Regions from separate parts of the Pseudomonas tensinigenes genome, predicted to be linked through region 3. Evidence: predicted binding sites of a transcription regulator. Region 3 holds the regulator's gene; each other region holds the start of a gene.
What was found. The regulator sigma-54, encoded in region 3, starts transcription at its own class of promoters, with help from an activator protein. The targets are predictions, from matches to a motif close to ANTGGCATNNANNTTGCTNT.
Positions count from the first base shown of each region.

Region 1: a site for sigma-54 is predicted at 2,351-2,370, ahead of HU718_RS10210 (CmpA/NrtA family ABC transporter substrate-binding protein). Genes of this name have one in related genera too.
Region 2: a site for sigma-54 is predicted at 8,484-8,503, ahead of HU718_RS09940 (circularly permuted type 2 ATP-grasp protein). Genes of this name have one in related genera too.

Region 1 is NZ_CP077089.1:2,299,856-2,309,985, reverse strand. It holds gene rlmKL (bifunctional 23S rRNA (guanine(2069)-N(7))-methyltransferase RlmK/23S rRNA (guanine(2445)-N(2))-methyltransferase RlmL) at 1-250, opposite strand, end outside; gene rmf (ribosome modulation factor) at 783-998, shown strand; gene HU718_RS10215 (quinone-dependent dihydroorotate dehydrogenase) at 1,243-2,262, opposite strand; gene HU718_RS10210 (CmpA/NrtA family ABC transporter substrate-binding protein) at 2,486-3,697, shown strand; gene HU718_RS10205 (ANTAR domain-containing response regulator) at 3,713-4,288, shown strand; gene HU718_RS10200 (nitrate/nitrite transporter) at 4,855-6,066, shown strand; gene HU718_RS10195 (bifunctional protein-serine/threonine kinase/phosphatase) at 6,074-7,744, shown strand; gene nirB (nitrite reductase large subunit NirB) at 8,167-10,130, shown strand, end outside.
Region 2 is NZ_CP077089.1:2,240,362-2,250,491, reverse strand. It holds gene HU718_RS09970 (amidotransferase) at 1-278, opposite strand, end outside; gene HU718_RS09965 (3-hydroxyacyl-CoA dehydrogenase NAD-binding domain-containing protein) at 385-2,529, opposite strand; gene HU718_RS09960 (acetyl-CoA C-acetyltransferase) at 2,554-3,759, opposite strand; gene HU718_RS09955 (c-type cytochrome) at 4,344-5,165, shown strand; gene HU718_RS09950 (transglutaminase family protein) at 5,279-6,082, opposite strand; gene HU718_RS09945 (alpha-E domain-containing protein) at 6,079-7,029, opposite strand; gene HU718_RS09940 (circularly permuted type 2 ATP-grasp protein) at 7,042-8,451, opposite strand; gene HU718_RS09935 (ribonuclease E inhibitor RraB) at 8,939-9,286, opposite strand; gene HU718_RS09930 (hypothetical protein) at 9,496-9,729, opposite strand; gene speE (polyamine aminopropyltransferase) at 9,967-10,130, opposite strand, start outside.
Region 3 is NZ_CP077089.1:1,252,100-1,262,229, forward strand. It holds gene pmbA (metalloprotease PmbA) at 1-1,332, shown strand, start outside; gene HU718_RS05350 (FagA protein) at 1,583-1,990, shown strand; gene HU718_RS05355 (class II fumarate hydratase) at 1,971-3,347, shown strand; gene HU718_RS05360 (DUF2753 family protein) at 3,375-3,815, shown strand; gene HU718_RS05365 (superoxide dismutase) at 3,817-4,428, shown strand; gene HU718_RS05370 (ZIP family metal transporter) at 4,459-5,352, shown strand; gene HU718_RS05375 (HPr family phosphocarrier protein) at 5,447-5,722, opposite strand; gene rapZ (RNase adapter RapZ) at 5,738-6,595, opposite strand; gene ptsN (PTS IIA-like nitrogen regulatory protein PtsN) at 6,598-7,062, opposite strand; gene hpf (ribosome hibernation-promoting factor, HPF/YfiA family) at 7,074-7,382, opposite strand; gene HU718_RS05395 (RNA polymerase factor sigma-54) at 7,456-8,946, opposite strand; gene lptB (LPS export ABC transporter ATP-binding protein) at 9,134-9,859, opposite strand; gene lptA (lipopolysaccharide transport periplasmic protein LptA) at 9,859-10,130, opposite strand, start outside.

The DNA.
Region 1 (10,130 bases), 1.0 Mb from region 3:
ACTCGATGTCGAGCACACCGTGGTAGAGGTCTTCAGCGTCTTTCATCGGGAAACGCTTGAGCACCAGCAACACACGGTTGGCCAGACGCGACCAGAGGCACAGGCGATAAGCGGTTTCCATGGTCGCCATGCCACGCACGGCGGAAGTGTGCTCGCGTGCTTCTTCAAGGCCAAGCCCGACGGCTTCCTCGATGAGCAGGCCTTCAAGGCCTTTAGGGCAAGTGAGGAAGAGTTCGAAACGGTCGGACATGGGATTTCCAAAGCCTTTGGCTAGTGAATCGGCAACGCATTGCCGATCCGGTTTTCAATCAGGCGCTTTTCTAAAAGAACGCCCGCGTGGCACGAAGGTGTGCCGTTCCATCCCCGCTGCTCGGGTTAAAAGAGATTAGATGCCGGGACAGATAAAAAAGTTGATGCAACAAAAAGTCTTAAAACGACCCTTCGTCGCTTTATACCCCAGCGCAAACGTGGGTCATTCTCACTAAAGAATTAACCCCATCATCCAGCGCGGGGCCGATCATACCGGGGTTTGCTGAAAAACCGTGCATGAAACCCGTCGTTACTTATGGCTGTAGCACTAATTTCGTTACGTCCTTATGACAAAACGATCATTCCCTCGATGTGACTCATTGGTTAGAACTGAGCACAGGTTGACGTCGCAACGGCGTCAACACCTTGGCTCGCCACGCCGGCAGCGAGCCGCACCATGGCAGGTTTCTTCTGCCAGACCTCAGTTGAGGTCAACGCGACACAAAACAGTCAACAAGTGAGGGAAACACCCTATGAGAAGACTTAAGCGTGATCCGTTGGAAAGAGCATTTTTGCGCGGATATCAATATGGCGTTGGTGGCAAATCCCGTGAGCTTTGCCCATTTACTCTACCGTCGGTACGCCAAGCCTGGATTAACGGCTGGCGAGAAGGACGCGGCGACAACTGGGACGGTATGACCGGCACTGCGGGAATCCACAGACTCAACGAACTTCACGCCGTCGGCTGACACAGGGCATTAATTCCGACACGACAATCTGAATTTGTAACGACTTACCATGCACGTCCTTCCCGGACGGCGGGCTGCGGCCCAGGGGCTCCTTCGAGGAGCCCTTTTTTATGCCGGAAAACTCATTTTTTGTGCTTGAACACGAAACCTGTGGGAGCGAGCCTGCTCGCGAAAGCGGTGTGTCAGTCACAGAAATATTGACTGAACTGGCGCCTTCGCGAGCAGGCTCGCTCCCACAATTGGATCAGCGCAGGGCGGCGATCGCGTCTACCGACTCACGAATCAGCGCCGGGCCCTTATAGATGAAGCCAGAGTAGATCTGCACCAGGCTCGCACCGGCGAGAATCTTCTCGGCCGCATGCTTGCCTTCAGTAATCCCGCCCGCCGCAATGATCGGCAACCGCCCAGCCAACTCGCCGGCCAGCACCTTCACGGTATTCGTGCTCTTCTCACGCACCGGCGCGCCCGACAGACCGCCCGCCTCGTCGCCATGCTCCATGCCTTCAACGCCAACACGGCTCAGGGTGGTGTTGGTCGCGATCACCGCGTCCATGCCGGTTTCGATCAGGGCCTGAGCCACCTGCGCGGTTTCTTCGTCGGTCATGTCCGGCGCGATCTTGATCGCCAACGGCACATGTTTGCCATGACGCAACGCCAGTTCGGCGCGGCGGGTAGCCAGATCCGCGAGCAATTGCTTGAGCGAATCGCCGAACTGCAGGCTGCGCAGGCCCGGAGTGTTCGGCGAGCTGACGTTGACCGTCACGTAGCTGGCGTGGGCGTAAACCTTGTCCAGGCAGATCAGGTAGTCGTCGACCGCGCGTTCAACCGGGGTATCGAAGTTCTTGCCGATGTTGATGCCCAGCACGCCTTTGTATTTCGCCGCGGCCACGCGCGCCAGCAGGTTATCCACACCGAGGTTGTTGAAACCCATGCGGTTGATGATCGCCTCGGCTTCCGGCAGGCGGAAAATCCGTGGTTTCGGGTTGCCCGGCTGCGGGCGCGGAGTCACGGTGCCGATTTCGACAAAACCGAAACCCAGTTGTGCGAAGCCATCGATGGCCGCGCCATTCTTGTCCAGACCGGCCGCCAGACCCACCGGGTTCGGGAATTCGAGGCCCATGACCGTCACCGGCTTCTTCGCCGGCGCCTTGCACAGCAAGCCGTTGAGGCCCAAACGCCCACCCGCGCCGATCAGATCCAGCGACAGATCGTGGGAGGTTTCCGGGGAAAGTTTGAACAACAGCTGACGGGCCAGGGAATACATGGGCGGCGATGACTCGGGCGGCGAAAAGAGGCGGCGATTATAGCCGGGCATCGACCTGCGGCGCGAGGCGCACGCGCAAATCACTGGCACTGGCATATGCCTTGCACCCTCCTTGACTATCAGCGCGCAGGCCAATGACGGCAGGCGGGCAAGGACAATGGCGTCGTCCCGGGTTTTGCCTGCGCAAAGTCCGCGGCGGCGCTTTTTTTCGAGGTGGCGGTGTATGAATGAACCTTCGGTAGGGCCACTGGCCTGGGTCAATGGCAGCGATGCCCCGGAAAAGACTGCAATCAACCTCGGCTTCATGGCGTTGAGCGACTGCGCATCGGTTGTCGTTGCTGCCACACAGGGCTTTGCCCAGCCTTACGGGCTGACCCTGAATCTCAAGCGCCAAAGCTCTTGGGCCAACCTTCGTGACAAACTGGTCAGCGGCGAACTGGATGCCGCCCACAGTCTGTACGGTCTGATCTACGCCGTGCACCTGGGCATTGGCGGCGTGACGTCGACCGACATGGCGGTGCTGATGGGGCTGAATCAGAACGGTCAGAGCCTCAACCTCTCCCACGGTCTGCAGAACCTTGGCGTGAGCAGTCCTGAAGCGCTGGATCGGCACGTGCACCAAAGCCGCGCAAAACTTACCTTCGCCCAGACTTTTCCCACTGGCACTCATGCGATGTGGCTGTATTACTGGCTGGCGAGTCAGGGCATTCATCCGTTGCAGGATGTCGACAGTGTGGTGGTGCCGCCGCCGCAAATGGTTGCGCATCTGCAAGCCGGGCGCATCGACGGTTTTTGTGTCGGCGAGCCTTGGGCGGCTAGCGCGGTGCAGCAGAATCTGGGTTTTACCCTGGCCACCAGCCAGACCATCTGGCCCGATCACCCGGAAAAAGTCCTTGGCTGCACTCGCGAATTTGTCGAGCAATACCCGAACACGGCGCGCGCGCTGGTGATGGCGATCCTTGAAGCCAGCCGCTTTATCGAAGAAAGCCCGGAGAATCGTCGCAGCACCGCGCAATTGCTCAGCGCTCCGGAATATCTGGACGCGCCGCTTTCGTGCATCGAACCGCGTTTTCTCGGTGACTATGCCGATGGGCTGGGCAATCGTTGGCAGGATCCTCATGCGCTGCGCTTTCACGGCAATGGCGAGGTGAATTTGCCCTACTTGTCCGATGGCATGTGGTTCATGACCCAGTTCCGTCGCTGGGGCTTACTGCGCGAAGACCCGGATTACCTCGCTGTCGCCCGTCAGGTTCAGCAACTCGATCTATATCGCGACGCCGCCACCGCCGTCGGCGTAGCGGCGTGGGGTACCGACATGCGCAGCAGCCAGTTGCTCGACGGCAAAATCTGGGACGGCAGCGACCCGGCCGCTTACGCGCGCAGCTTCAAGCTGCACGCGATGAGCGACGACGTTCCCCTTCTCGCCCGCCGCTGACAGGAGACCGCGAATATGTTGCGCATTCTGCTGATCAATGACACGGCGAAAAAAGTCGGGCGCCTGAAAGCCGCGCTGACTGAAGCCGGTTTCGAGGTGATCGACGAGTCCGGCCTGACCATCGACCTGCCCGCGCGCGTCGAAACGGTGCGCCCGGACGTCATTCTGATCGATACCGAGTCACCGAGCCGCGATGTCATGGAACAAGTGGTACTGGTCAGCCGCGACCAGCCACGGCCAATCGTGATGTTTACCGATGAACATGATCCGGGGGTGATGCGCCAGGCGATCAAGTCCGGGGTCAGTGCCTACATCGTCGAAGGCATTCACGCCCAGCGTCTGCAGCCGATTCTCGATGTCGCGATGGCGCGATTCGAGAGTGATCAGGCCTTGCGCGCGCAGTTGCAGGCGCGGGATCAGCAATTGGCTGAGCGCAAACGCATTGAGCTGGCCAAGGGGTTATTGATGAAGATGAAGGATTGCAATGAGGAAGAGGCTTACACCTTGATGCGACGCCAGGCGATGAGCCGGCAGCAGAAGCTGATTCAGGTGGCGGAGCAGATTATTGCCATGAGTGAGTTGCTGGGCTGAAATGCTCTGAGCGCTTGAAAAGCCCCTCACCCTAGCCCTCTCCCAGAGGGAGAGGGGACCGACCTAGGTGTCTGGCGTCAAACATCGACCTGAAAGACCGAGTCGATTATGGATTCACAGCAGAAAATCACAGGTCGGCGTACTTCTCGAGCATCCCCCAATCAGTCCCCTCTCCCTCTGGGAGAGGGGACCGACCGAGCAGTCTGACGTCAAACATCGACCTGAAAGACCGAGTCGATTATGGATTCACAGCAGAAATCACAGGTCGGCGTACTTCGCGAGCATCCCCCAATCAGTCCCCTCTCCCTCTGGGAGAGGGCTAGGGTGAGGGGCTTTTGACTTTCCGGCTGTTGGCACAAATCTCGCTAAGTAAAACGCACAGGTAACCAACGGCGGTTGCCCCACCCACGACAAAGACGTCGCTCACCCGTTCGCCCAACCGGCGAATCAGGTAGCGGCGTTTTTGCGTTTTGGCCCCACAGCTCGGGGCCGGTGGTGCGGCCGTGGCGGCGCCCCACCTGCTGTTGCATGACTCCTTTCGAGACTCTTTTCAGCTGAGGTGCGCGATGAATTCAAGCTTCTGGAAATCCGGCCACACCCCGACCCTGTTCGCGGCCTTCCTCTATTTCGACCTGAGCTTCATGGTCTGGTACCTGCTCGGCCCGTTGGCGGTGCAAATCGCTGCTGATCTGCACCTGACCACGCAACAACGTGGCCTCGTCGTCGCAACACCGATCCTCGCCGGCGCCGTACTGCGCTTCGTGATGGGCATGCTCGCCGATCGTCTGTCGCCGAAAACCGCCGGGCTGATCGGTCAGGTCATTGTGATCTGCGCGCTATTCGGTGCCTGGAAAATCGGCATCCACAGTTATGAGCAGGCGCTGATCCTCGGCCTGTTTCTCGGCATGGCCGGCGCCTCGTTCGCCGTCGCCCTGCCGCTGGCCTCGCAATGGTATCCGCCACAGCATCAGGGCAAAGCCATGGGCATTGCCGGTGCAGGCAACTCCGGCACCGTGTTCGCCGCGCTGCTCGCGCCGGTGCTCGCCGCTGCGTTCGGCTGGAGCAATGTTTTCGGTTTCGCTCTGATTCCGTTGATCCTGACGTTGGTGCTGTTCGCCTGGCTGGCAAAAAATGCGCCTGAGCGGCCAAAAGCCAAAGCCATGGCTGACTACTTCAAAGCCCTCGGCGACCGTGACAGTTGGTGGTTCATGTTTTTCTACAGCGTCACCTTCGGCGGCTTCATCGGTCTGGCCAGCGCCCTGCCCGGCTACTTCAACGATCAGTACGGGCTGAGCCCGGTGACCGCCGGTTACTACACCGCAGCTTGCGTGTTCGGCGGCAGTTTGATGCGACCGCTGGGTGGCGCGCTGGCGGATCGCTTCGGTGGCATTCGCACATTGCTGGCGATGTACACCGTCGCCGCCGTGTGCATCGCCGCGGTTGGTTTCAACCTGCCAAGTTCCTACGCTGCACTGGCACTTTTCGTCTGCACCATGCTCGGATTGGGCGCGGGCAACGGCGCGGTTTTTCAACTGGTACCGCAGCGTTTTCGTCTGGAAATCGGCGTGATGACCGGCCTGATCGGCATGGCCGGCGGCATCGGCGGTTTTGCCTTGGCGGCCGGCATGGGCGCGATCAAGCAGAGCACCGGCAGCTATCAACTGGCCCTGTGGTTGTTCGCCAGCCTCGGCGTGTTGGCATGGTTTGGCCTGCACGGCGTCAAGCGTCGCTGGAGAACCACCTGGGGTTCAGCGGCAGTGACGGCGGCGCGGGTCTGAAGCGTCGATGGCCCTGCAACTGAGTTTTGCCGAAGCCAGCGCCACCGGCCCGCGTGCGGAGAATCAGGACGCTTTGCGTTCGGTGACACCGGCTCCGGCGCTGGCGGCGAGCAAAGGTTATCTGTTCGCCATCGCCGACGGCGTCAGCCAATGCGCCGATGGCGGCCTCGCTGCGCGTTCGACCTTGCAGGCCTTGGCGCTCGACTACTACGCCACGCCGGAAACCTGGAGCGTGGCGCAGGCGCTGGATCGCCTGCTGCTCGCGCAAAACCGCTGGTTGCAGGCCAATGGGGGTGGGCAACCGTTGCTCACCACGGTCAGTGCTTTGGTCATGCGCGGTCGGCGTTTTACCCTCGCCCACGTCGGCGATTGTCGGGTGTATCGCTGGCACGGCGATAATTTGCAGCGGATCTCGGAGGATCATGTCTGGGATCAGCCGGGCATGCAGCATGTGCTCAAGCGTGCATTGGGGCTGGATCAGCATCTGGTGCTGGACTTCCTTGATGGTGAACTGCGCGACGGAGAGTGCTTTGTTTTGCTCAGTGACGGTGTCTGGTCAACGCTGGGCGATACCGCGATTGCAGCGATTCTGCGTGATCAGCCGGATCTGCACAGTGCCGCGCAGACACTGGTCAACGCCGCGCATCTAGCGGGGAGCCAGGACAATGCCAGTGCTTTGCTGGTGCGGGTGGATGCTTTGGGTGAGGCCAGTATCGGCGATGCGCTGATTCATCTGCAGCAATGGCCTCTACCGCCACCGTTGAAACCCGGTCAGTCGTTCGAAGGCTGGCAAGTGCTGGATGTTGTCGCTCAGAGCCAGCAATCGCTGCTGTATCGGGTGCTTGATGGACAAGGTCAGACGTGGCTTCTGAAAACCCTACCCACGCGTTCCGCCGATGATTCCTACGCCGGGCAAGCACTGTTGTCCGAGGAATGGTTTCTGAAACGCGTAGCCGGTCGCCACTTTCCTGAAGTCTATGCGTGCCAGCAGCGTCAGCATTTGTACTACGTGATGCGCGAATATTCCGGGGCGACGCTGGCGCAGCTGTTTGAGCAGTCCGGCCCATTGCCGCTGGCGCAGTGGCAGGACATCGCCGAGCGCCTGTTGCGTGCGGTCGGGTTGCTGCATCGGCGGCAGATCCTGCATCGGGACATCAAACCGGAAAACCTGCACGTGGGCGACGACGGCGAATTGCGTCTGCTGGATTTTGGTCTGGCGTACTGCCCAGGCTTGTCCGAGGACGCGCCGTCGACACTACCGGGAACGCCCAGCTATATCGCCCCGGAAGCGTTTCGTGGGGATCCGCCGAATGTGCAGCAGGATTTGTATGCGGTCGGTGTGACCTTGTATTTCCTGCTCACCGGGCATTTTCCCTATGGCGAGATCGAAGCGTTTCAGCGACCGCGCTTTGGTCTGCCGGTAAGTGCCAGCCGTTTTCGGCCGGACCTGCCGGAATGGCTGGCGCAGAGTCTGGAGCGCGGCGTTGCGGCTGATCCGCAGTTGCGCTTTGAAACGGCTGAGGAATGGTTGTTGGTGCTGGAACAGGGCGAGAGGCAGAGTTTGAGTGTGCGGCCCAGACCGTTACTGGAACGTGAGCCTTTGAAGGTGTGGCGGACGATGGCGATCGTGGCTCTGCTGGGGAATCTGGTGCTGCTGGTTTTGTTGTTTCACGGCTGAGACCGCGTCGCGTCATTCGCGAGCAGGCTCGCTCCCACAGGGGTTTTGTGAACGACTCCGATCCACTGTGGGAGCGAGCCTGCTCGCGAAGAGGCCAGCCCAATCACAACAATTCTGTCTGCCTGAATGCCCCACGAACGAGCAACCCGCGTCGATTCGGTGCAAAAAATCCCCGTCAATAACCGCTCCCGCCTAATAAACACGCCATTCCCCCACTTGGCACAACCACTGCATTACCCCACTCAACACACACATAAAGCCCAACCTTCAACGACGAAGGCTGCGCTTCCCGAGAGAACGGGACCAGGACAAAGGCGTCCTCGCTAGGCAACTAGCGGGACGCCTTTTTTTGTTTGCGCAAAATTTCTCGAGCAAGGCCTGACTGCCCACAAGAGGCCAGCCGCAGCTCCCCGGAGAACCTGATGAAAAAACTCAAACTGGTGATGATCGGCAATGGCATGGCCGGGGTCCGCACCCTCGAAGAACTGCTCAAGCTGAGCAACGAGCTGTACGACATCACGGTCTTCGGCGCCGAACCGCACACCAACTACAACCGCATCCTGCTATCACCGGTGCTGGCCGGTGAGCAGACCTTCGAGGAGATCGTGCTCAACGACCTCGACTGGTACCTGGAAAACCACATCAAGTTGCTGCTCAACCGCAAAGTGGTGGAGATCGACCGGGTCAAACGCCGGGTGATCGCCGAGGACGGCACCGAAGCCGAATACGACCGCCTGCTGATCGCCACCGGTTCGACGCCATTCATCCTGCCGATCCCCGGCAACACCCTGCACGGCGTGATTGGCTACCGCGATATCGCCGACACTCAAGCGATGATCGACACCGCGAAAACCCACAAACACGCGGTGGTCATCGGCGGTGGCCTGCTCGGCCTCGAAGCCGCCAACGGCCTGATGTTGCGCGGCATGCACGTCACCGTGGTGCATATCGGCGAATGGCTGCTGGAGCGGCAACTGGACAAAACCAGCGGCCAACTCCTGCAAACTGCCCTCGAATCCCGAGGCCTGCACTTCCGTCTGTGTGAACAGACCCAGGCCTTGCACGACGCCGGCAATGGCCGGGTCGGCTCGGTGCAGTTCAAGAACGGCGACATCATCCCCGCCGACCTGGTGGTAATGGCCGCCGGCATTCGCCCCAACACCGAACTCGCTGAGAAGGCCGGCATCCCGTGCAATCGCGGCATCCTGGTCAACGACACCCTGCAAACTTACGACCCGCGCATTTACGCCATCGGCGAGTGCGCCAGCCATCGCGGCATCGCCTACGGTCTCGTCGCGCCCTTGTTCGAACAAGCCAAGGTGTGCGCCAACCACCTCGCACAATTGGGCTTCGCCCGTTATCAGGGCTCAGTAACCTCGACCAAATTGAAAGTCACTGGCATCGACCTGTTTTCCGCTGGCGACTTCATGGGCGGCGAAGGCACCGAGACCATCACCCTCTCCGATCCGATCGGCGGCGTGTACAAAAAACTGGTGATCAAGGATGACGTGCTGGTCGGCGCCTGTCTGTACGGCGATACGGCAGATGGCGGTTGGTATTTCCGACAGATTCGTGAGAATCACGCCATCGGCGAGATCCGCGATCACCTCATGTTCGGCGAAAACGCCCTCGGCGATGTAGGACATCAGGGCCAGGACAAAGCCATGGTCATGGCCGACACCGCCGAAGTCTGCGGTTGCAACGGCGTGTGCAAAGGCACCATCGTCAAAGCGATTCAGGAACACGGCCTGTTCAGCGTCGATGAAGTAAAGAAACACACCAAAGCGGCCAGCTCCTGCGGCTCGTGCGCCGGGCTGGTCGAACAGATCCTGATCAACACCGTTGGCGGCGCGGCCGACGTCAAACCGAAAAGCGAAAAAGCCATTTGTGGTTGCAGCGACCTCAACCACGGCCAGATCCGCCAAGCCATTCGCGAACAGCATCTGCTAACCATCGCCGGCACCATGAGCTACCTCAACTGGCGCACGCCGAACGGCTGCGCAACGTGCCGCCCTGCCCTCAACTATTACCTGATTTCCACCTGGCCCGGCGAAGCCAAGGACGACCCGCAATCGCGCCTGATCAACGAGCGTGCGCACGCCAACATTCAGAAGGACGGTACCTATTCGGTGGTACCACGCATGTGGGGCGGCGTGACCAACCCTTCGGAACTGCGGCGAATTGCCGATGTGGCCGACAAGTACAACGTGCCGATGGTCAAGGTCACCGGCGGTCAGCGCATCGACTTGCTCGGCATAAAGAAGCAGGACTTGCCCGGCGTCTGGAAAGACCTCGACATGCCCTCCGGCCACGCCTACGGCAAATCCATCCGTACGGTAAAAACCTGCGTCGGCAGCGAGTTCTGCCGCTTCGGCACGCAGAACTC
Region 2 (10,130 bases), 990 kb from region 3:
TTGTCGCCGCGCTCGTAACGCGTCAGCAGGTACTCCCTAAGGGTCTGGATCCACGGATCAGTGCCGAACGAATCGGCCTTGCTGCCGGTGACCAGGTACGCGTCGAAGGTCAGATCGTCGCTCGGGTATTCGCCCTGCATCACGTTGTAGACGGTGAACTCGGCGGCAATCGGTTGCTGCGAGAACAGGCGCTGGAACATCTGCCCGTAACCCTGATATTGATCGACCAGTTCCGGACGCAGGATGTCGGTTTCCAGAATGCAGATGCGTAGCGACATAAAAAATACCTGACACGTGATGGGAATAATGAACACCCCAGAGCCTGCCTTGAAACACCCTGGCAAGGCAAGCCCCGGAATGCGCACTGCTCCTGAAACATCGCCCTTAGAACATTTCACCTTTTGCCGCTTTATCCAGCAGCAACGCTGGCGGCGCGAAACGCTCGCCATACTGCTCGGCCAGATACTGCGCGCGAGCGACGAAATCCTTCACCCCGTACTGGTTGATGAACTGCAACGCACCGCCCGTCCACGCGGCAAAACCGATACCAAAGATCGAACCGACATTGGCGTCCGCCGTCGAGGTCAACACGCCCTCCTCCACACAGCGCACGGTTTCGATGGCCTGCACGAACAACAGCCGATCACGCACATCTATCGGCGAGATCTGCCCGTCGGGCTTCTCGAAGCGCGCCTTCAGTTCTGGCCACAAATGTTTCTGGCCTCCCGCCGGGTAATCATAGAAACCGCCTCCCGCCGCTTTGCCCGGACGCTTGTATTCGTGAAGCAGCAAGTCAATCACGGCGAAGGCAGGGTGCTCAATCAGCGGCTTCCGTTCTGCCTGTAGGTCTTTGGCAGTTTGCTGGCGGATATGACTCATCAGGCTGAGGGAAACTTCGTCAGAGATCGCCAGAGGCCCGACCGGCATCCCGGCCTTGCGCGCTTCGGTCTCGATCATCGGCGCACTTACGCCCTCGCCGAGCATGGCGATGCCTTCGTTGGTGAAGGTGCCGAACACACGTGAGGTGAAGAAGCCGCGACTGTCGTTGACCACGATTGGCGTCTTCTTGATTTGCAGAACGAAATCAAAACCTCGGGCGAGGGTTTCGTCGCTGGTTTGTGCGCCTTTGATGATTTCCACAAGCGGCATTTTTTCTACCGGGCTGAAGAAATGCAGGCCGATGAATTTGCTTTGATCAGGCACGGCAGCCGCCAGCCCGGTGATAGGCAACGTCGATGTATTCGACGCGATGACCGCGTCGGCGCCGACCACTCGCTGGGCGGCAGAGGAAACCCTGGCCTTGAGATCGCGATCTTCAAATACCGCCTCGATGATCAGATCGCAACCCGCGAGGTCGGCATCACTTTCGGACGGCTTGATCCGCGCCAACACCTCATCACGCTTCGCAGCATCCATCTGTCCGCGAGCGACTTTCTTGTCCAGCAACGCCGCAGAATGTGCTTTGCCTTTTGCGGCGGCAGCCAGATTGACGTCCTTGAGCACCACTTCAATACCCGCCGAAGCACTGACAAAGGCAATCCCTGCGCCCATCATCCCGGCGCCGAGCACGCCGACCTTCTGCGTTTTATAAGGCGCAAAGCCCTGCGGCCGCGAACCTCCGGCGTTGATCTCATTGAGTTGAAACCAGAATGTGCCGATCAGGTTTTTCGAGATCTGCCCGGTGGTCAGTTCAGTGAAGTAACGGGTTTCGATCAGGTGCGCAGTGTCGAAATCGACCTGAGCGCCCTCGACTGCCGCGCAGAGGATTTTCTCCGGCGCCGGCAGTGTCCCTTGGGTCTTGCTGCGCAGAATCGACGGCGCAATCGCCAGCATCTGCGCGACTTTCGGATTCGACGGCATACCGCCCGGAATCTGATAACCCTTCACATCCCAGCGCTGCACTGCCGTCGGATTGGCAACGATCCAGGCGCGCGCCCTGGCCAGCAATTCATCGCGATCCGTCGCCAACTCATCGATCAGACCCGCCTGCAACGCTTGTTGCGGCCGCACCTTTTTACCTTCAAGCAAATACGGCAGCGCTTTCTCGATGCCGAGCATGCGCACCATCCGTACTACTCCGCCACCGCCCGGCAACAGGCCAAGGGTCACTTCCGGCAGACCGAGTTGCACCGCCGCATCATCCAAAGCCACGCGGTGATGACAGGCGAGGCAGATTTCCCAACCGCCGCCCAGCGCCGCGCCGTTGATCGCCGCGACCACCGGTTTGCCGAGGGTTTCCAGAGTGCGCAACTGAGCTTTGAGGGTCAGCACCATGTCGTAGAAAGCTTTGGCTTCAGGCTTGCCGACCTTGATCAGCTCATTGAGGTCGCCGCCGGCAAAGAAGGTTTTCTTCGCCGAGGTGATGATGACCCCGGCAATCTGGTCTTTTTCATCCACCAGACGGGCGACACACTCGGCCATCGCCTCGCGGTACACGGCGTTCATGGTGTTGGCGCTCTGGCCCGGCATGTCGATGGTCAGCACGACGATAGCGTCCTGGCCTTTTTCGTAACGAATGGCTTCGCTCATAACAAGGTTCCTTGAATTCGGGGCTCAGAGGCGTTCGATGATGGTGGCAATGCCCATACCGCCGCCGACGCACAGCGTCGCCAGGCCATAGCGCAGGCGTCGCGCTTCCAGTTCATCGAGCAGGGTGCCGAGGATCGCGCAACCGGTGGCGCCCAACGGGTGGCCCATGGCGATGGAGCCGCCGTTGACATTGACCTTGTCCGGGTCGACGGCCATGTCCTTGATGAACTTCAGCACCACCGAGGCAAACGCTTCGTTGACCTCGAACAGGTCGATGTCCTCGACGCGCAGCCCGGCCTTTGCCAGCGCTTTGCGTGTGGCTGGTGCAGGGCCGGTGAGCATGATGGTCGGATCGGTGCTGGTGACCGCCGTGGCGACGATGCGCGCCCGCGGTTGCAAGCCCAGCGCCCGACCTTTGGCTTCGGAGCCGATCAGCATCAGCGCAGCGCCGTCGACGATCCCGGAACTGTTGCCCGGTGTGTGCACGTGATTGATGCGTTCGACATGGCTGTAGACCCGCAGCGCCGTGGCGTCAAAACCCATCTGGCCGATCATTTCGAAACTCGGCTTGAGCTTGCCCAAGCCTTCCAGAGTCGACTCGGCACGAATGAACTCATCGTGATCGAGCAGGATGATGCCGTTCTGATCCTGCACCGGCACCAGCGACTTGTTGAACGAGCCGTCAGCCCGCGCCCGTGCGGCTTTCTGTTGCGAGTGCAAGGCGTAGGCATCGACGTCCTGACGACTGAAGCCTTCCAGCGTGGCGATCAGGTCAGCGCCAACACCTTGCGGGGTGAAGTGGCTGTGCAGGTTGGTTTGCGGGTCCAGCGCCCAGGCGCCGCCATCGCTGCCCATCGGCACCCGCGACATCGACTCGACGCCACCGACCACCACCAGGTCTTCGAAGCCCGAACGCACTTTCATTGCACCAAGGTTGACCGCTTCGAGTCCCGAGGCGCAGAAACGGTTGATCTGCACACCCGCGACGCTGACATCCCAATCGGCCACTTGCACGGCGGTTTTGGCGATGTCCGAGCCTTGATCGCCAATCGGCGTGACGCAGCCGAGCACCACGTCATCGACCTGGCTGGTATCCAGCGAGGTACGTTCCTGCAGCGCGGTCAGCAGACCGGCCAGCAGATTCACCGGTTTGACGCTGTGCAGAGCACCATCGGCCTTGCCTCTGCCACGGGGCGTGCGTAACGCATCGAATATCAAAGCTTGGGTCATGACGTCCTCGAACCTGTGCGTGGAGTGGTTTTCTTGCCTCCACTCTTCGCCCGGGCGCTCTCGGATTCAATGACCACAGCGCTCAATGCGCTTGACGCACCCGCTCAGACGGACGGTCATTGGCGAGCGGGTGAACCGGTTCAGGTCGGCGAGTTGTCTAGCCAGCGGGCGGCGAAGAAGCTGGCAATACGCCTCATGCCTTTTTAATCGCAGTTTCCCAGCACTCCATACGAAATGGATCTAAGCCAAGCGTGACGTGGCCCCTAATGTAGAACATGTACGTCATGGTCGTCGGGTTTTGCCGAGGCAGGCGTTCTTCAACAGGAAGTGCAACGCGTGCCGTCATGGATATGCAGGCAAGCATCAGGAAATAACAATAAAGGCGGTCAAGCCATGTTCAAACAACCGAAAGTACGTCAAGCAGGGCTCATTCTTTTCGCCACGACGCTGTTGTTGATTTTGCCGAATCTGACCAAGGTCATCGGCTGAACCAAGCGGCAGGTGCTGTTTATCGCCACAGAAAATGTGACTGGCCCGCTACCCGGGCCAGCGTGGCTGTGCCAACCTTTGCGCACTCCCACGACATGGACGGCGATCATTTGAAAGCGCTCATTGTGTTCGGGGCCATGCTGCTGAGCATGCCCTTGTCTGCCGCACAGTTGGATTTGCAACTGGGTGCAAGCAGCCGCACCTGGCAGACCGAAGAACTGCTCAAGCATCCTCAGGTACAAACCCTCACCATCAAAAACGATGTGTCCTACAAGAAGGACATGACCTATCGCGCCGTGCCCGTGGCCGCGTTGCTGACCGGGATCAAACCGCAAGATCACCTGCAAGCGGTGGCACTGGACGGGTTTGCCGCGGAACTGACCGCAGCGCCGCTGCTCAACGCAAAAGGCGCACGGGCCTGGCTGGCCATCGAAGATCCGGCTCAACCATGGCCGCCACTGTCGGAAGGCAAGCACAGCGCCGGGCCGTTTTATCTGGTCTGGACCGATCCGCAGGCGGGCAATATCAGCCCGGAGCAATGGCCATTCCAGGTCGCGAGCATCAAGCGCATGGCACCGGTGGCCGAGCGCTTCCCTGCCCTGCTGCCGGATCCTGCGTTGAAGGCGGATGACCCGGTGAATCGCGGATTTGCGCTGTTTCAGAAGAACTGTCTGGCGTGTCACCGGTTGAACGGTGCGGGCGATGCGCAATTCGGGCCGGACCTGAATATTCCGTATAACCCGACCGAGTATTTCGGCGCGGATTTCCTCAAGCGCTACATTCGTGATCCGCAGAGTTTGCGGCAGTGGCCGCAGGCGAAGATGCCAGGGTTTTCGGTAGAGGTGTTGCCGGAGGGGGATTTGCAGATGTTGGTGGGCTATTTGCGGCACATGGCCGGACGCAAGGTTAAGCCGTAACGCCATTTCCCTTGTGGGAGCGAGCCTGCTCGCGAAAGCGGCGTGTCAGACACTGCATCAGTGACTGATAAACCGCCTTCGCGAGCAGGCTCGCTCCCACAGGAGTACAGCGTTTACTGTTGCTGGACGGAGATAACCGGGGTCGGCGAGACAAATACTTTCGCATGCATCTGCTCACACCCACCGCCCCGGCGCATGCCGCGCACCGGGCAGGCATCCAGATAATCAAGACCCACCGCCAGTTTCAGGTGCCGCTCCGGCCGCGCCAGTTGATTGGTCACATCAAAGCTGTACCAGGCGTCATCCAGCCAGGCTTCTGCCCAAGCGTGGCTAGCCAGATGCTCGCAATCCTCACTGTACAAATACCCCGACACATAACGCGAAGGAATCCCGAGGCTGCGTGCGCAAGCCAGAAACGCGTGAGCGTGATCCTGACAAACTCCGGCACGCCCGGCGAAGGCTTCCGCCGCGCTGGTGTCGACTTCGGTGGAACCCGGCGTGTAGGTCATGTGCTGATTCAAACCGTGCATCAAATCAATCAGCGCGGTGCGATCCCGCCGTTGCTTACAGGACCTCTCGGCAAACGCGCGCAACGCCTCATCTGCCTCAGTCAGCCGGGTAAAACGCAGGAACGGCAGCGCCGACTGGCTCTCATGCTCGGCCTCGCGCAACTCATCGATATCAACCTGGCCGCGCGCGCCGATGATGATCGCTTCGTGCGGTTCATCCATGGTCAGCACGTGCAGGATGTTGCCGAAGGGATCGAGTTGCGCGCGCACCGGGCGCGGCAGGTCGAGTTGCCAGCTCAACACGTGCTGACGCTCGCTGTCGTGAGGTGTCAGTCGCAGGTACTGGATGCTCGCGCGCACCTGATCTTCGTAGTGATAGGTGGTCTCGTGGCTAATGGAAAGTCTCATGCAGCCTCCAGGTAGGAACTGTGAATGGCGTTGCCCAACTGGCGCACCAGCGGGATGAATTCGGTCAGCCACGCGTGCAGGCCTTCCTCGAGAATTTCGTTGATGCCGGTGTAGCGCAAGCGTGCGTCCATCTCTGCCGCCAGACGCTGCGCCGGTCGGCCGTTGGCCCCGGGCAACTGCGCGAGAATCTGATCGATCTCTTCGGTGCAGGCCCGCAGTGAGCGCGGTACATCGGCGCGCAACAGCAGCAACTCGGCGACATGCCGGGCGCCGGGCGCATCGCGGTAGATTTCGGTGTACGCCTCAAACGACGACAAGGCCCTTAGCAACGCACTCCATTGGTAATAGGCGTGGGCCGTACCGTCGCTGACCGCTTCAGCCTGATCGCCAGCCATTTCATAGCGGGCATCGAGCAATCGCAGGGTGTTGTCCGCGCGTTCGATGAACGTACCGAGGCGAATGAAACGAAACGCATCATTCCGCATGATCGTGCCGTACGACGCACCACGGAACAGGTGCGAACGCTCCTTGATCCATTCGCAGAAACGGCTCATGCCGTAGCGGCTCAGGCCCTGTTCAGCGATCCCGCGAATCTCCAGCCACGTCGAATTGATGTTCTCCCACATGTCCGCCGTGATGCGTCCGCGCACGGCGTGCGCACTGGCCCGCGCCGCGCCGAGGCAACTGTAGATACTTGCCGGGTTGGCCGCATCGAGAGCGAAAAAGTGCAGCAGGCGTTCAGCATGTAGCGCGCCGTGACGTTCCAGATAATCGTCGAGGGTGCCGGTGATCAGCAACGGCATGGCCAATTCGTGCAAACCGTCGCCGCGACCGTCCTGCGGCATCAACGACAGCGAGTAACTGATGTCGAGCATCCGGGCGAGGTTTTCCGCCCGCTCCAGGTAACGCGACATCCAATACAGATCCGAGGCAGTTCTACTTAACATGGCAAGCTTCCTTCAATCCTCGACCACCCAGGTGTCCTTGGTTCCGCCGCCCTGGGAGGAATTCACCACCAGGGAGCCTTCGCGCAGCGCGACACGGGTCAAACCGCCGGGCACCACCCGTGTTTCGCGACCGGACAAGACAAACGGACGCAAGTCGATATGGCGCGGCGCAATGCCGTTTTCGACAAAGGTCGGACAAGTCGACAGCGACAGCGTCGGTTGCGCGATATACGCGTGGGGCTTGGCCTTGATCCGCTCGCGGAACGCGTCGATTTCGGCCGTCGTCGACGCCGGCCCCACCAGCATTCCGTACCCGCCGGAGCCTTGGGTTTCCTTGACCACCAGATCTGGAAGATTGGCCAGCACATGGGAAAGTTCAGACGGATTGCGGCACTGCCAGGTCGGCACGTTCTTCAGGATCGGTTCTTCGTCGAGGTAGAACCGGATCATGTCGGTAACAAACGGGTACACCGATTTGTCGTCCGCCACGCCGGTGCCGATGGCGTTGGCCAGCACCACATTGCCGGAGCGATAGGACGACAGCAGCCCCGGCACACCGAGCATCGAGTCGGGATTGAACGCCAGCGGATCGAGGAACGCGTCGTCGAGGCGGCGGTAGATCACGTCCACCGCTTTCGGGCCGTCGGTGGTGCGCATGAAGACCTTGTCGTCACGCACGAACAGATCCGCGCCTTCGACCAGTTCCACGCCCATTTCCCGGGCGAGAAACGCGTGCTCGAAGAATGCACTGTTGAAGCGTCCGGGCGTCAGCACTACGACGCTCGGGTCGTCGATCGGACTTGAGCTTTTCAGGGTGTCGAGCAGCAGGTTCGGGTAGTGATCGATCGGCGCAATGCGCTGCGCGGCGAACAGCTCCGGGAACAGGCGCATCATCATTTTGCGGTCTTCGAGCATGTAGCTGACGCCGCTCGGGGTGCGCAGGTTGTCTTCGAGCACGTAATAGGTGCCGTCGCCATCGCGTACCAGATCGACGCCGGAGATGTGCGAATAGATATCACGGTGCAGATCCAGGCCTTGCATCGCCAACTGATATTGCTCGTTGGCCAGCACCTGTTCGGCAGGAATGATCCCGGCCTTGATGATGCGCTGCTCATGATAGAGGTCAGCGAGAAACATGTTCAGCGCCTTGACCCGCTGGATGCAGCCGCGCTCGACGATTCGCCACTCGCTGGCGGGAATGCTGCGCGGGATGGTGTCGAAAGGAATCAGGCGCTCGGTGCCCTGCTCGTCGCCATAGAGCGTGAAAGTGATCCCGGCGCGATGGAACAGCAAGTCAGCCTCGCGTCGCCGTTGGGCCAGCAGTTCGTCAGGCGTGTCGGCCAGCCAGCGGGCGAACTCCCGGTAATGCGGGCGAACCTGGCCGCCGGCATCGTACATCTCATCAAAATAGGTGCGGATCATGCCGTACTCCTTGTCACCCGGACTTACAGGCCTTCGCAAGGCCCGTGCCATCGGCATAAACGCTTTGATTTCAATCGGTTGGAAATACACGCCGCAAGCACCGCACCATTCCTGTGCGGCAATTGCCCCAGCCGGATTGCCCCCGCTTCATTGCGACGCACTGCATCGCCTATCACCAGCATAGTCAGAGTTGATTTCACTGCCCGGCACTGCCTGCGGATAATCCGCGCATTCGCTGCAAAACTTCCCCGCGCACAGCGCCGCGAAGTCGCCAGCTCAACTGCCCTGGACTGCGCTCGCAGCCCGCCCCGCTGTAACCCTGACCGGTTTCCTCTCCTTATCGGTCTTCCCTTTTAGCCACCCTCTCCGGTGGCTTTTTTTTGCCTCGGTTTCTTGTTTCAGGGTTTTGCCACAGCGTTTTGCTTACGTCGGAAATGACAACGGCCAACCCGAAGGTCAGCCGTTGTTCAACAAATGAAAACAGAGATCAATTCAAACGATGGCGGTTGCGCACCTCCTGTTTCACACCCCAGCCTTCGATAATGCCGCCCAGAGGTTCAACCACGGCAGAGAATCCCTGCTCGAAGTCGCCGATATCGTCGTATGTCGCGTACATCACTTTGCTTAATTCCAGCGCCCACGCACCGTCATCACGCACGCTGACCTGGGCATTGATGGATTCACCGCGAAATTTGCCTGCCGCCCTGCGCGCCCGCTCCTCGTCCGGGAAAATCGCGTAGAACTCGATGGGATGGAATCGGGAAAAATCGAAACCGCCTTCTTTCATGCGGCGCAGAACATTGCTGCTGATGTCTTCTTGATAGGCTGTGCTCATGAATCGTCCCCCTCGCATAGATGGATAGACTTTCCGTATTCCCGCCCCGGGCCTTAGGCCAAAGTACGACGGCAACGTGGTTGCACGCGGGAACAAGCATGTAGCTGACAAGACCAGACCTTAGCGATCCGTTCGCTGATCTCGCTTGCAGAGTAGCCCCAAGTTAGAGCCGCTGCCAAGGCCTGGTTGCTTCGGATGAAGGAAGATTTTCAGATTGGAGTGATGCTGCGGATCTTGATGCTGTTTTGGGTTTCGAGGCTTTTGACGCCAGCATCGGGGGTTCGCCCTTCCAGATCGTTGAGATCCAGTTTGGCGGCGACGGGCAGGAGCCGTTCCTTGATCAAGCGAGCGGCCTCATCGTCGCTGGGGCATTCCGCGCGCTCGAACACCTCATCGACAATTTCACCATGATCGTCCACGAAAGTGACTTTCCACTTTTGCATCGGTGCCTCCTCGATCAAACCCGCAAATGGGCTTACCACTATCTCGACTGTGAACGCCGAAAGTTGGTTCAAAAGGATTACAGCGCACGAACATGAATAAGACGACATCTACATTACGGGGAAGCAAATGTGGGAGCGAGCTTGCTCGCGAAAGCGGTTTTTCATTCAACAAATATGTTGCCTGACAGTCCGATTTCGCGAGCAAGCTCGCTCCCACAGGGGAGTTTCAGTGTTCTTTTAATCGTTGCTTGGCTTGTTGATCGCCTGCAGCACGTACTGCGGCAAGGCGAAGGCGCCGATGTGGATTTCCGGGTTGTAGTAGCGAGTGACGATGCCGCTGCCAATGAAGCGCTGTTGCAGGGTTTCACGGCTGAGCTTGCGGTAGGCCGGGTTGGTCGAGC
Region 3 (10,130 bases):
AGCGTCGGCCCGCAGGCATTGCCGGCACTGCAGGAACAGGTCGAGCAGATCATCGCCGAAGCCAAGCGTCAGGGCGCCAGCGCCTGCGAAGTAGCCGTGTCGCTGGAGCAGGGACTGTCGACTTCAGTGCGTCAGCGCGAAGTCGAAACGGTCGAGTTCAATCGTGATCAGGGCTTTGGCATCACGCTGTATGTAGGTCAGCGCAAAGGCTCGGCCAGCACCTCTGCCACCGGACCGGACGCCATTCGCGAAACCGTCGCGGCGGCACTGGCTATCGCCAAACACACCTCCGAAGACGAGGCCTCGGGCCTGGCCGATGCGGCGTTGATGGCCAAGGAACAGCACGATTTCGATCTGTTCCACGAGTGGGACATCACGCCGGAGCAGGCCATCGAGAAGGCCTTGCTCTGTGAAGCAGCGGCATTCGACGCCGATGCGCGGATCAAGAACGCTGACGGCACCACCCTCAGCACTCATCAGGGCTGCCGTGTGTACGGCAACAGTCACGGTTTCATCGGTGGCTATGCATCGACCCGGCACAGCTTGAGTTGCGTGATGATCGCCGAGGCCGACGGCCAGATGCAGCGCGATTACTGGTACGACGTGAGCCGCCAGGGCGAATTGCTCGCCGATCCGGTCAGCATCGGTAAGCGTGCTGCGCAACGAGCCGCGAGTCGCCTGGGCGCGCGGCCGGTGCCGACCTGCGAAGTGCCAGTGCTGTTTTCTGCCGAACTGGCCGGTGGCCTGTTCGGCAGTTTTCTTTCCGCAGTGTCCGGCGGCAGTCTGTATCGCAAATCGTCGTTCCTTGAAGGCACTCTGGGGCAAAAATTGTTCCCGGAATGGCTGACCATCGATGAGCGTCCGCACCTGATGCGCGCAATGGGCAGTGCTTCGTATGACGGTGACGGCCTGGCGACGTACGCCAAACCGTTCGTCGAAAAGGGCGAATTGGTCTCGTACATTCTCGGCACTTACTCCGGACGCAAACTAGGCATGCCGAGCACCGCTAACGCGGGTGGCGTGCACAACCTGTTCGTCACTCATGGCGATGAGGATCAGGCCGCACTGTTGAAGCGCATGGGCCGTGGCTTGTTGGTCACCGAATTGATGGGCCATGGCTTGAACATGGTCACCGGCGACTATTCACGCGGGGCGGCAGGTTTCTGGGTCGAGAACGGCGAAATCCAGTTCGCGGTGCAGGAAGTGACCATTGCCGGCAACATGCGCGACATGTTCAAGCAGATCGTTGCCGTGGGTAATGACCTGGAACTGCGTAGCAACATTCGCACAGGTTCGGTGTTGATCGAACGGATGACCGTCGCGGGCAGCTAAACCCCAGCCGTCATACACAAAAGGCGCGCCACCTCATCGGGTGGCGCGCCTTTTTTATTGGCTCCACACAAAACCAATGTGGGAGCGAGCCTGCTCGCGAAAGCGATTTTACTGCCGACCGCCAAGGTGACTGACACGACGCCTTCGCGAGCAGGCTCGCTCCCACCTGAAATCTGCAGTGCTTGGCACTCTTGTTTTGGTTCTCATTATCATCTAATAATAAATCTCATTATCGGATGAGCCCCGGATCATGAGTTCTGCCTTGCACGAGCAGCCGTACCTCGAAAGCTGGCGCTGGATGAGTCGCCAGATCCGTTGCGCGATGGATCCCGACGAGCCGCGCCTGATCGAACACTATCTGGCCGAAGGCCGGTATCTGGCCTGTTGTACGGCAACTTCTCCCTGGACCATCGCTGAAACTTCCTTCCGTTTGCTGCTCGACACGGCCACCGACATCGCCTTGCCGTGGCACTGGCGCAGCCTCTGTCTCGATCAAGCCTGGCGCCCGCTGCGTGAAATGGAGCGCCTGTCCCTGTGCAAATGCCGGCTCAACCGCTGGCAGCGCTACACCTGGCAGCTCGCCACTTGCGAGTTGCTTCCCTCGATTCCTCTCATTGAATTAGTCCAAGGATTTACCGATGACCAAGACACGTATTGAGCGCGACAGCATGGGCGAACTGCAGGTGCCGGTGGACGCGCTCTACGGCGCGCAGACCCAGCGCGCAGTGGATAACTTCCCGATCAGCGGCAAACCGATGCCGACGCAATTCATCCGCGCGCTGATCCTCGCCAAAGCCGCCGCAGCCCGCGCCAACGTCGAACTCAACCAGATCACTGCCGCTCAGGGCAAAGCCATCAGCGACGCCGCGCAAGGTTTGCTCGAAGGCGATTTCATGCAGCATTTCCCGGTGGATATCTTCCAGACCGGCTCCGGCACCAGTTCCAACATGAACGCCAATGAAGTGATTGCCACCCTGGCCAGCCGTTTGCTCGACGAGCCGGTCAACGCCAACGATCACGTCAACTGCGGCCAAAGCAGCAACGACATTATCCCGACCACCATCCACGTCAGCGCTGCGCTGGCCCTGCACGAACAACTGCTGCCGGCACTGCTGCACCTGGTGCAAGTGATCGAGCAGAAAGCCGGGCAGGTGCATCATCACGTCAAAACCGGCCGCACACATTTGATGGACGCGATGCCGGTGCGCATGAGCCAGGTACTCAATGGCTGGGCGCAGCAGCTCAAAGCCAACATCGCGCATTTGCAGGATTTGCTGCCGAGCCTGCAATCGCTGGCGCAGGGCGGCACGGCGGTCGGCACCGGGATCAACGCGCATCCTGAGTTCGCCGCACGTTTCAGTCGTCAGTTGAGCCAGTTGACCGACGTGCAATTCACCCCGGGCAAGGATCTGTTTGCGCTGATCGGCTCGCAAGACACCGCCGTCGCCGTCTCCGGCCAGCTCAAGGCCATCGCGGTATCGCTGATGAAAATCGCCAACGACCTGCGCTGGATGAACTCCGGCCCGCTCGCCGGCCTCGGCGAAATCGAACTCGAAGCTTTGCAGCCGGGTTCGTCGATCATGCCGGGCAAGGTCAATCCGGTGATCCCCGAAGCCACCGCCATGGTCGCTGCGCAAGTGATCGGCAACGATTCGGTGATCACCATCGCCGGCCAGTCGGGCAACTTCGAATTGAACGTGATGCTGCCGATCATTGCGCAGAACCTGTTGAGCAGTATCGAACTGCTGGCCAATTCCAGCCGCCTGCTCGGCGACAAAGCCATTGCCACCTTCAAGGTCAACGAATCGCGCCTGAAGGAAGCGTTGTCGCGCAATCCGATTCTGGTCACTGCGCTCAACCCGATCATCGGTTACCAGAAAGCCGCCGAAATCGCCAAGCAGGCCTACAAGGAAGGCCGCGCGGTGATCGACGTCGCCCTCGAACATACCGACCTGTCGCGCAGCCAACTGGAAGAGTTGCTCAATCCCGAGAAACTCACCGCCGGCGGCGTGTAAAACCTGTAACCGCTTTGGAGGCTCACCATGGAGCACTGGAAACGCACGATCGAACGGGCCAATCGCTGCTTCATGCTCGGCGAATTGATCGACGCCCGTGAGGCTTACCTGCAGGCCCTGGCCCTGGCGCAAGTGTTGTTCGAACGCTGGGCAGATGCCGACGAAGCGGTGGCGGCCTGCGTCATCTCCCATCACAACCTGGCGGACTTGCACCTGCGCCTGAATCAGCCTGAGGAGAGCGCCGAGTATCTCTGCGCCATCCACCAACGGCTGTTGCAGACCATGCAGGACGAACGCCTGCGCCTGGCATTGCGTGAAGCGGCGCTGCGCCAGAGCAGCAAGACCTACGTCGAGCTGCTGAATTTCATCAGCGAACACGGCGAATACCCGCGTACCCAGCGCCTGCTGCACCCGGATACCGGCAATGCGCGCCGCGCGCCTGCCCCACATCACCATGGAGTCCATTGAAATGGCTTTTACCTTGCCTGCCTTGCCTTACGCCTACGACGCCCTCGAGCCGCATATCGATGCGCAGACCATGGAAATTCACTACACCAAGCATCACCAGACCTACATCAACAACCTCAACGCCGCCGTTGAAGGCACTGAATACGCCGAATGGCCAGTGGAAAAACTCGTCGCCAGCGTCCAGCAACTGCCGGAAAAACTCCGTGCAGCGGTGATCAATCAGGGCGGCGGTCACGCCAACCATTCGCTGTTCTGGGAAGTCATGGTGCCCAACGGTGGCGGCAAGCCGGATGGCGCGCTGGCCAAGGCCATCGATGAACATCTGGGCGGCCTCGACAGCTTCAAGGAATCCTTCACCAAAGCCGCACTGACCCGTTTCGGCAGCGGCTGGGCCTGGCTCAGCGTGACCCCGGAGAAAAAGCTGATCGTGGAAAGCAGCGGCAATCAGGACAGCCCGTTGATGAATGGCAACACGCCGATTCTCGGTCTCGACGTCTGGGAGCACGCCTATTACCTGCGTTATCAGAACCGTCGTCCGGAATACATCAATGCGTTCTACAACGTGATCAATTGGCCTGAAGTGGCTGCGCGCTATCAGGCCGCACTGGTTTAAGTCTTCTATAAAAACAATCCAAGGCTGACTATGGGCACTGAAACACTGGCGATCGGAAGTGGGCGTATGTTTCGTTACGCAGTGGGATCGCTGTTGCTGTTGGCGGGCATGACCTTGCTGGTCGCCCACGGGCTGGAATGGCTGAATCTCGAGCCGAGGCTGTCGCGGGCGTTGCAGGGCGGCGCGATCTGCGCCCTCGGCACGGCGCTTGGCGCTGTCCCGGTGCTGGTGATTCGGCGCATGCCGCAGGCACTCAGTGATACCTTGCTGGGTTTTGGCGCCGGGGTGATGCTGGCGGCGACGGCATTTTCGTTGATCGTGCCGGGCATTGCTGCTGCCGAAAGTCTCGGCCTGACGCCGTGGGGCGCCAGTGGCCTGATCTGTTTCGGCATCATGCTCGGGGCGTTTGGCCTGTATCTGGTTGATCGCAAGGTGTCGGGTGCGTCCCCGGAAATGCTCGTCGGCACCGTCGAGCATCCGGTGATACCGCCGCGGATCTGGCTGTTCGTGTTCGCCATCATTGCCCATAACATCCCTGAAGGCATGGCCGTCGGCGTTTCTGCTGGCGGTAGCATGCCGGATGCGGACAGTCTGGCCATGGGCATCGCTTTGCAGGATGTGCCGGAGGGCCTGGTGATTGCGCTGGTGTTGGCCGGGGCGGGGATGTCGCGGGTCAAGGCGTTTCTGATCGGCGCGGCGTCAGGTCTGGTCGAGCCGGTGTTTGCGCTGTTGTGCGCGTGGCTGGTCAGTCTGGCACAGGTGTTGTTGCCACTAGGACTAGCGCTCGCGGCGGGGGCCATGTTGCTGGTGGTGACCCACGAAGTGATTCCCGAGTCGCGACGCAATGGTCACGACAAACTGGCCAGTCTTGGCCTGTTGATCGGGTTTTGTCTGATGATGGTGATGGATACGGCGTTGGGTTGAAGTCGTGCAAAAGATCGCAGCCTGCGGCAGTGCCTATAGGGAACGCATTCCAATGTAGGAGCTGCCGCAGGCTGCGATCTTTTGACTTTGGCTGTCAGCCGCCTTCGTCGAAGTAGTTGTTGATCAACGCCACCAGCGCATCCAGCGCTTCCTGTTCCTGATGCCCTTCAGTACTCAGATAGATCTTGGTGCCCTTGCCTGCCGCCAGCATCATCATCGCCATGATGCTTTTACCGTCAACCGTGGTCTCTGGTGTACGACCCACTCTGATCGTGCAATCCGGATACTGCCCGGCCACCCCGACAAACTTGGCCGATGCGCGGGCATGCAGGCCCAGCTTGTTGATGATTTCGATTTCCAGAGCAGGCATCGCGGTGTGAATCCTTTAAGTGAGGTCGCGGTGGCGAACCTGGACGTTCTTCAGGGTTTTCTGCAGGGCCTGACCCAGACGTTCGGTCAGGTAGACGGAGCGGTGATGCCCGCCGGTGCAGCCAATGGCAATGGTGACGTAGGCACGGTTGCTCGCGGCGAAACGCGGCAGCCATTTGTGCAGGTAGGTGAAGATGTCCTGAAACATTTCTTCGACCTCCGGCTGTGCCGCCAGGTATTCAGCCACCGGCGCATCGAGACCCGATTGCGCGCGCAGTTCCGGCTTCCAGTACGGATTGGGCAGGCAGCGCACATCGAACACCAGATCTGCATCCACCGGCATGCCGCGCTTGAAGCCGAAGGACTCGACCAGAAACGCGGTGCCCGGCTCCGGCTGATTCAGCAGGCGCAGCTTGATGGAGTCGCGCAGCTGGTACAGGTTGAGGTTGGTGGTGTTGATTTTCAGGTCGGCGAGGTCGGCGATCGGGCCGAGCAGGGCGGTTTCATCCTGGATCGCTTCGGCCAGCGAGCGATTGGCGTTGCTCAGTGGATGGCGACGGCGGGTTTCGGAGAAACGCTTGAGCAGGGTTTCTTCGTCGGCGTCCAGATACAGGACATCGCACTGGATGTGCTTGGCCCGGACATCTTCAAGCAACTCGGGAAAGCGCGTCAGATGGCTCGGCAAGTTACGCGCATCGATCGACACGGCCACCAGCGGTTGCGCCAGCTCAGTGTGAATCAGCGCGCGTTCGGCCAGTTCCGGCAGCAAGCCTGCGGGCAGGTTGTCGATGCAGTAATAGCCGTTGTCCTCAAGGACATCCAGAGCCGTACTTTTACCCGAGCCGGAACGGCCGCTGACGATGATCAAACGCATGATTAATGCCCGTTCTGCTCGCTCAGGACGACCTGATACAAGGCTTCGCTACTCGGTGCGCTACGCAGCTTTTCGCGCACTTCCTTACGATCCAGCATGCTGGCGATCTGACGTAGCAACTCCAGATGCGCATCGGTGGCGGCTTCCGGGACCAGCAAAACAAACAGCAGGTCAACCGGAGCGCCGTCAATGGCGTCGAAATCGATCGGAGCGTCAAGGTGCATCAGCGCGCTGATCGGCGCTTGGCAACCCTTGAGGCGGCAATGGGGGATGGCGATGCCGTTACCAAAACCGGTGGAACCGAGTTTTTCACGGGCAATCAACGCCTCGAAGACATCCTGCATGGCCAGATCCGGCACTTCGCGGGCGATCAGGTTGGCAATTTGTTCGAGGGCTTTCTTTTTACTGCCACCCGGCACGTTCACGAGGGAACGGCCGGGGGTCAGGATACTTTCAAGTCGGATCATGGAATGGGGGGTTATCGACCTGTCGCGCCCTGGAGGAGGCTTTGGGTCTTTTCCTTATGCTTTTTGAGTTGGCGATCCAGCTTGTCGGTCAGCAGGTCAATGGCGGCATACATGTCGTCATGCTCGGCATTGGCAACCACTTCTCCGCCGGGAATATGCAAGGTGGCTTCGATTTTCTGCTTCAGCTTTTCGACGCACATCGTGACTTGCACGTTGGTGATCTTGTCGAAATGGCGCTCTAATCGGTCGAGTTTTTCGTTGATGTAGGTGCGCAGAGGTTCGGTCACTTCCAGTTGGTGTCCACTGATGTTGACTTGCATACAGCTTCTCCTTCGTTGCCAGTGCATAAAGCGGCAGGCTGGATAGCCTGCCACTGGAACGCTGTAACGTGGCTTACATCAACCGCTTGCGTTCGCTCGAAGGCGCGATCCCGAGGGATTCGCGGTACTTGGCGACGGTGCGGCGAGCCACCTGAATGCCTTGTGCCTCCAGTAAACCAGCGATCTTGCTGTCACTCAACGGCTTTTTCTGATTTTCCGCGGCAACCAGTTTTTTGATGATCGCGCGAATCGCCGTGGACGAGCATTCGCCGCCTTCAGAGGTGCTGACGTGGCTGGAGAAAAAGTATTTCAGTTCATAAATACCGCGCGGGGTATGCATGAATTTCTGCGTGGTCACCCGCGAAATCGTCGATTCGTGCATGCCCACGGCTTCGGCGATGTCATGCAGCACCAGCGGCTTCATGGCTTCGTCGCCGTACTCCAGAAAACCGCGCTGATGTTCGACGATCTGGGTAGCAACTTTCATCAGGGTTTCGTTGCGGCTCTGCAGGCTCTTGATGAACCAGCGAGCTTCCTGCAACTGATTGCGCATGAACGTATTGTCGGCGCTGGTGTCGGCGCGACGGACAAAACCGGCGTACTGGGCGTTGACGCGCAGGCGTGGTACCGATTCCTGATTCAGCTCGACCAGCCAGCGCTCGTTGTCCTTGCGCACGATGACATCAGGGACTACGTATTCGGCTTCAGTGGACTCGATCTGTGAGCCCGGACGCGGATTGAGGCTTTGCACCAGCTCGATGACCTGGCGCAACTCGTCTTCCTTGAGCTTCATGCGCCGCATCAACTGGCTGTAGTCGCGGCCGCCGAGCAGGTCGATGTAATCGCTGACCAGGCGCTTCGCTTCAGTCAGCCAAGGCGTCTTGGCTGGCAGCTGGCGCAATTGCAGCAGCAGGCACTCGCCAAGATTGCGGGCGCCGATGCCGGCCGGTTCAAACTGCTGGATGCGGTGCAGGACGGCTTCGATTTCGTCCAGTTCGATGTCCAGTTCCGGATCGAACGCCTCAAGGATCTCTTCGAGGGTTTCGTCCAGGTAGCCCTGATTGTTGATGCAGTCGATCAGGGTCACGGCGATCAGGCGATCGGTGTCGGACATCGGCGCGAGGTTCAGTTGCCACAGCAGGTGGCTTTGCAGGCTCTCGCCAGCGGAGGTGCGGGTGGTGAAGTCCCACTCGTCATCATCGCTGCTGGGCAGGCTGCTGGCGCTGGTCTGGTAAACGTCTTCCCAGGCGGTGTCGACCGGAAGCTCGTTGGGAATGCGCTCGTTCCATTCGCCGTCCTCGAGGTTGTCCACCGTCGGGGCGGTTTCCTGATAGGAGGGTTCCTGGATTTCGGTGGGTTTCTGTTCGGCGTTGTCGGCCATGGGGTCGGAATTGTCGAAGTCGTCGCCTTCTTCCTGGCGTTCGAGCATCGGATTGGATTCCAGAGCCTCCTGGATTTCCTGTTGCAGATCCAGGGTCGACAATTGGAGCAGGCGGATGGCCTGTTGCAGCTGCGGTGTCATCGTCAGCTGCTGGCCCATTCTCAAGACTAGCGATGGTTTCATGGCAGGGGCTTAACACCTTATTCGCCGGCGCTATGCGCCATCCACTACAGGGCGCCGGGGCGCCAAACTTAAGCAAATTATATGCCTGAAACTGAAGTGTTTGCCTAGAGCGCTGTAACAATTAAAGCGTATTAATTCCTGCTTGAATCGATACAGCGCCCGGGCGGCGCACCGGGCACTGTTACGCTTACAAGCGGAACTCGTGACCCAGATACACTTCCTTGACCAGATCGTTGGCCAGGATGGTTTCTGCATCGCCTTCAGCAATGAGTTGGCCATCGTTGACGATGTAAGCGGTTTCGCAGATGTCCAGCGTCTCACGGACGTTGTGGTCGGTGATCAATACACCGATGCCCTTGGCCTTGAGGTGGTGGATGATCTGCTTGATGTCGCCGACCGAAATCGGGTCGACACCGGCAAACGGTTCGTCGAGCAGGATGAATTTCGGTGCCGTTGCCAGCGCGCGAGCGATTTCCACCCGGCGGCGTTCACCACCGGACAGGCTCATGCCGAGGTTGTCGCGGATGTGGCTGATGTGGAATTCCTGCAGCAGGCTTTCCAGCTCTTTGCGGCGACCGGCCTTGTCGAGTTCCTGACGGGTCTCGAGGATGGCCATGATGTTGTCAGCCACCGACAGTTTGCGGAAGATCGACGCTTCTTGCGGCAGATAGCCGATGCCAGCCTTTGCACGGCCGTGCATCGGCTGGTGGCTGACGTCCAGATCATCGATCAGTACGCGGCCCTGATCGGCCTGCACCAGGCCGACGATCATGTAGAAACACGTGGTCTTGCCGGCACCGTTCGGGCCGAGCAGACCAACGATCTGGCCGCTGTCGATCGACAGGCTGACATCACGCACGACCTGGCGGCTTTTATAGGCCTTGGCCAGGTGCTGAGCTTTCAGAGTTGCCATTACTGGGTTTTCTCGTCGGTTTTCTTCTTCGGCTGGATCACCATGTCGATGCGCGGACGCGCCTCGGTGACCTTGCTTCCGGTAGCGCGACCGGCGCTGGCCAGTTTCTTCACGGTGTCATAGACGATTTTCTCGCCCTGAGTGACGTTGCCGTCTTTGTCGACGACCTTGGCCTTGTCGATCAGCACGACGCGGTTTTGCTGGGCGTGGTATTGAATCGTCACGCCGTAGCCCTGAACCGGTTTGGCGTCGCCCTGGGTCTGCAACTGCT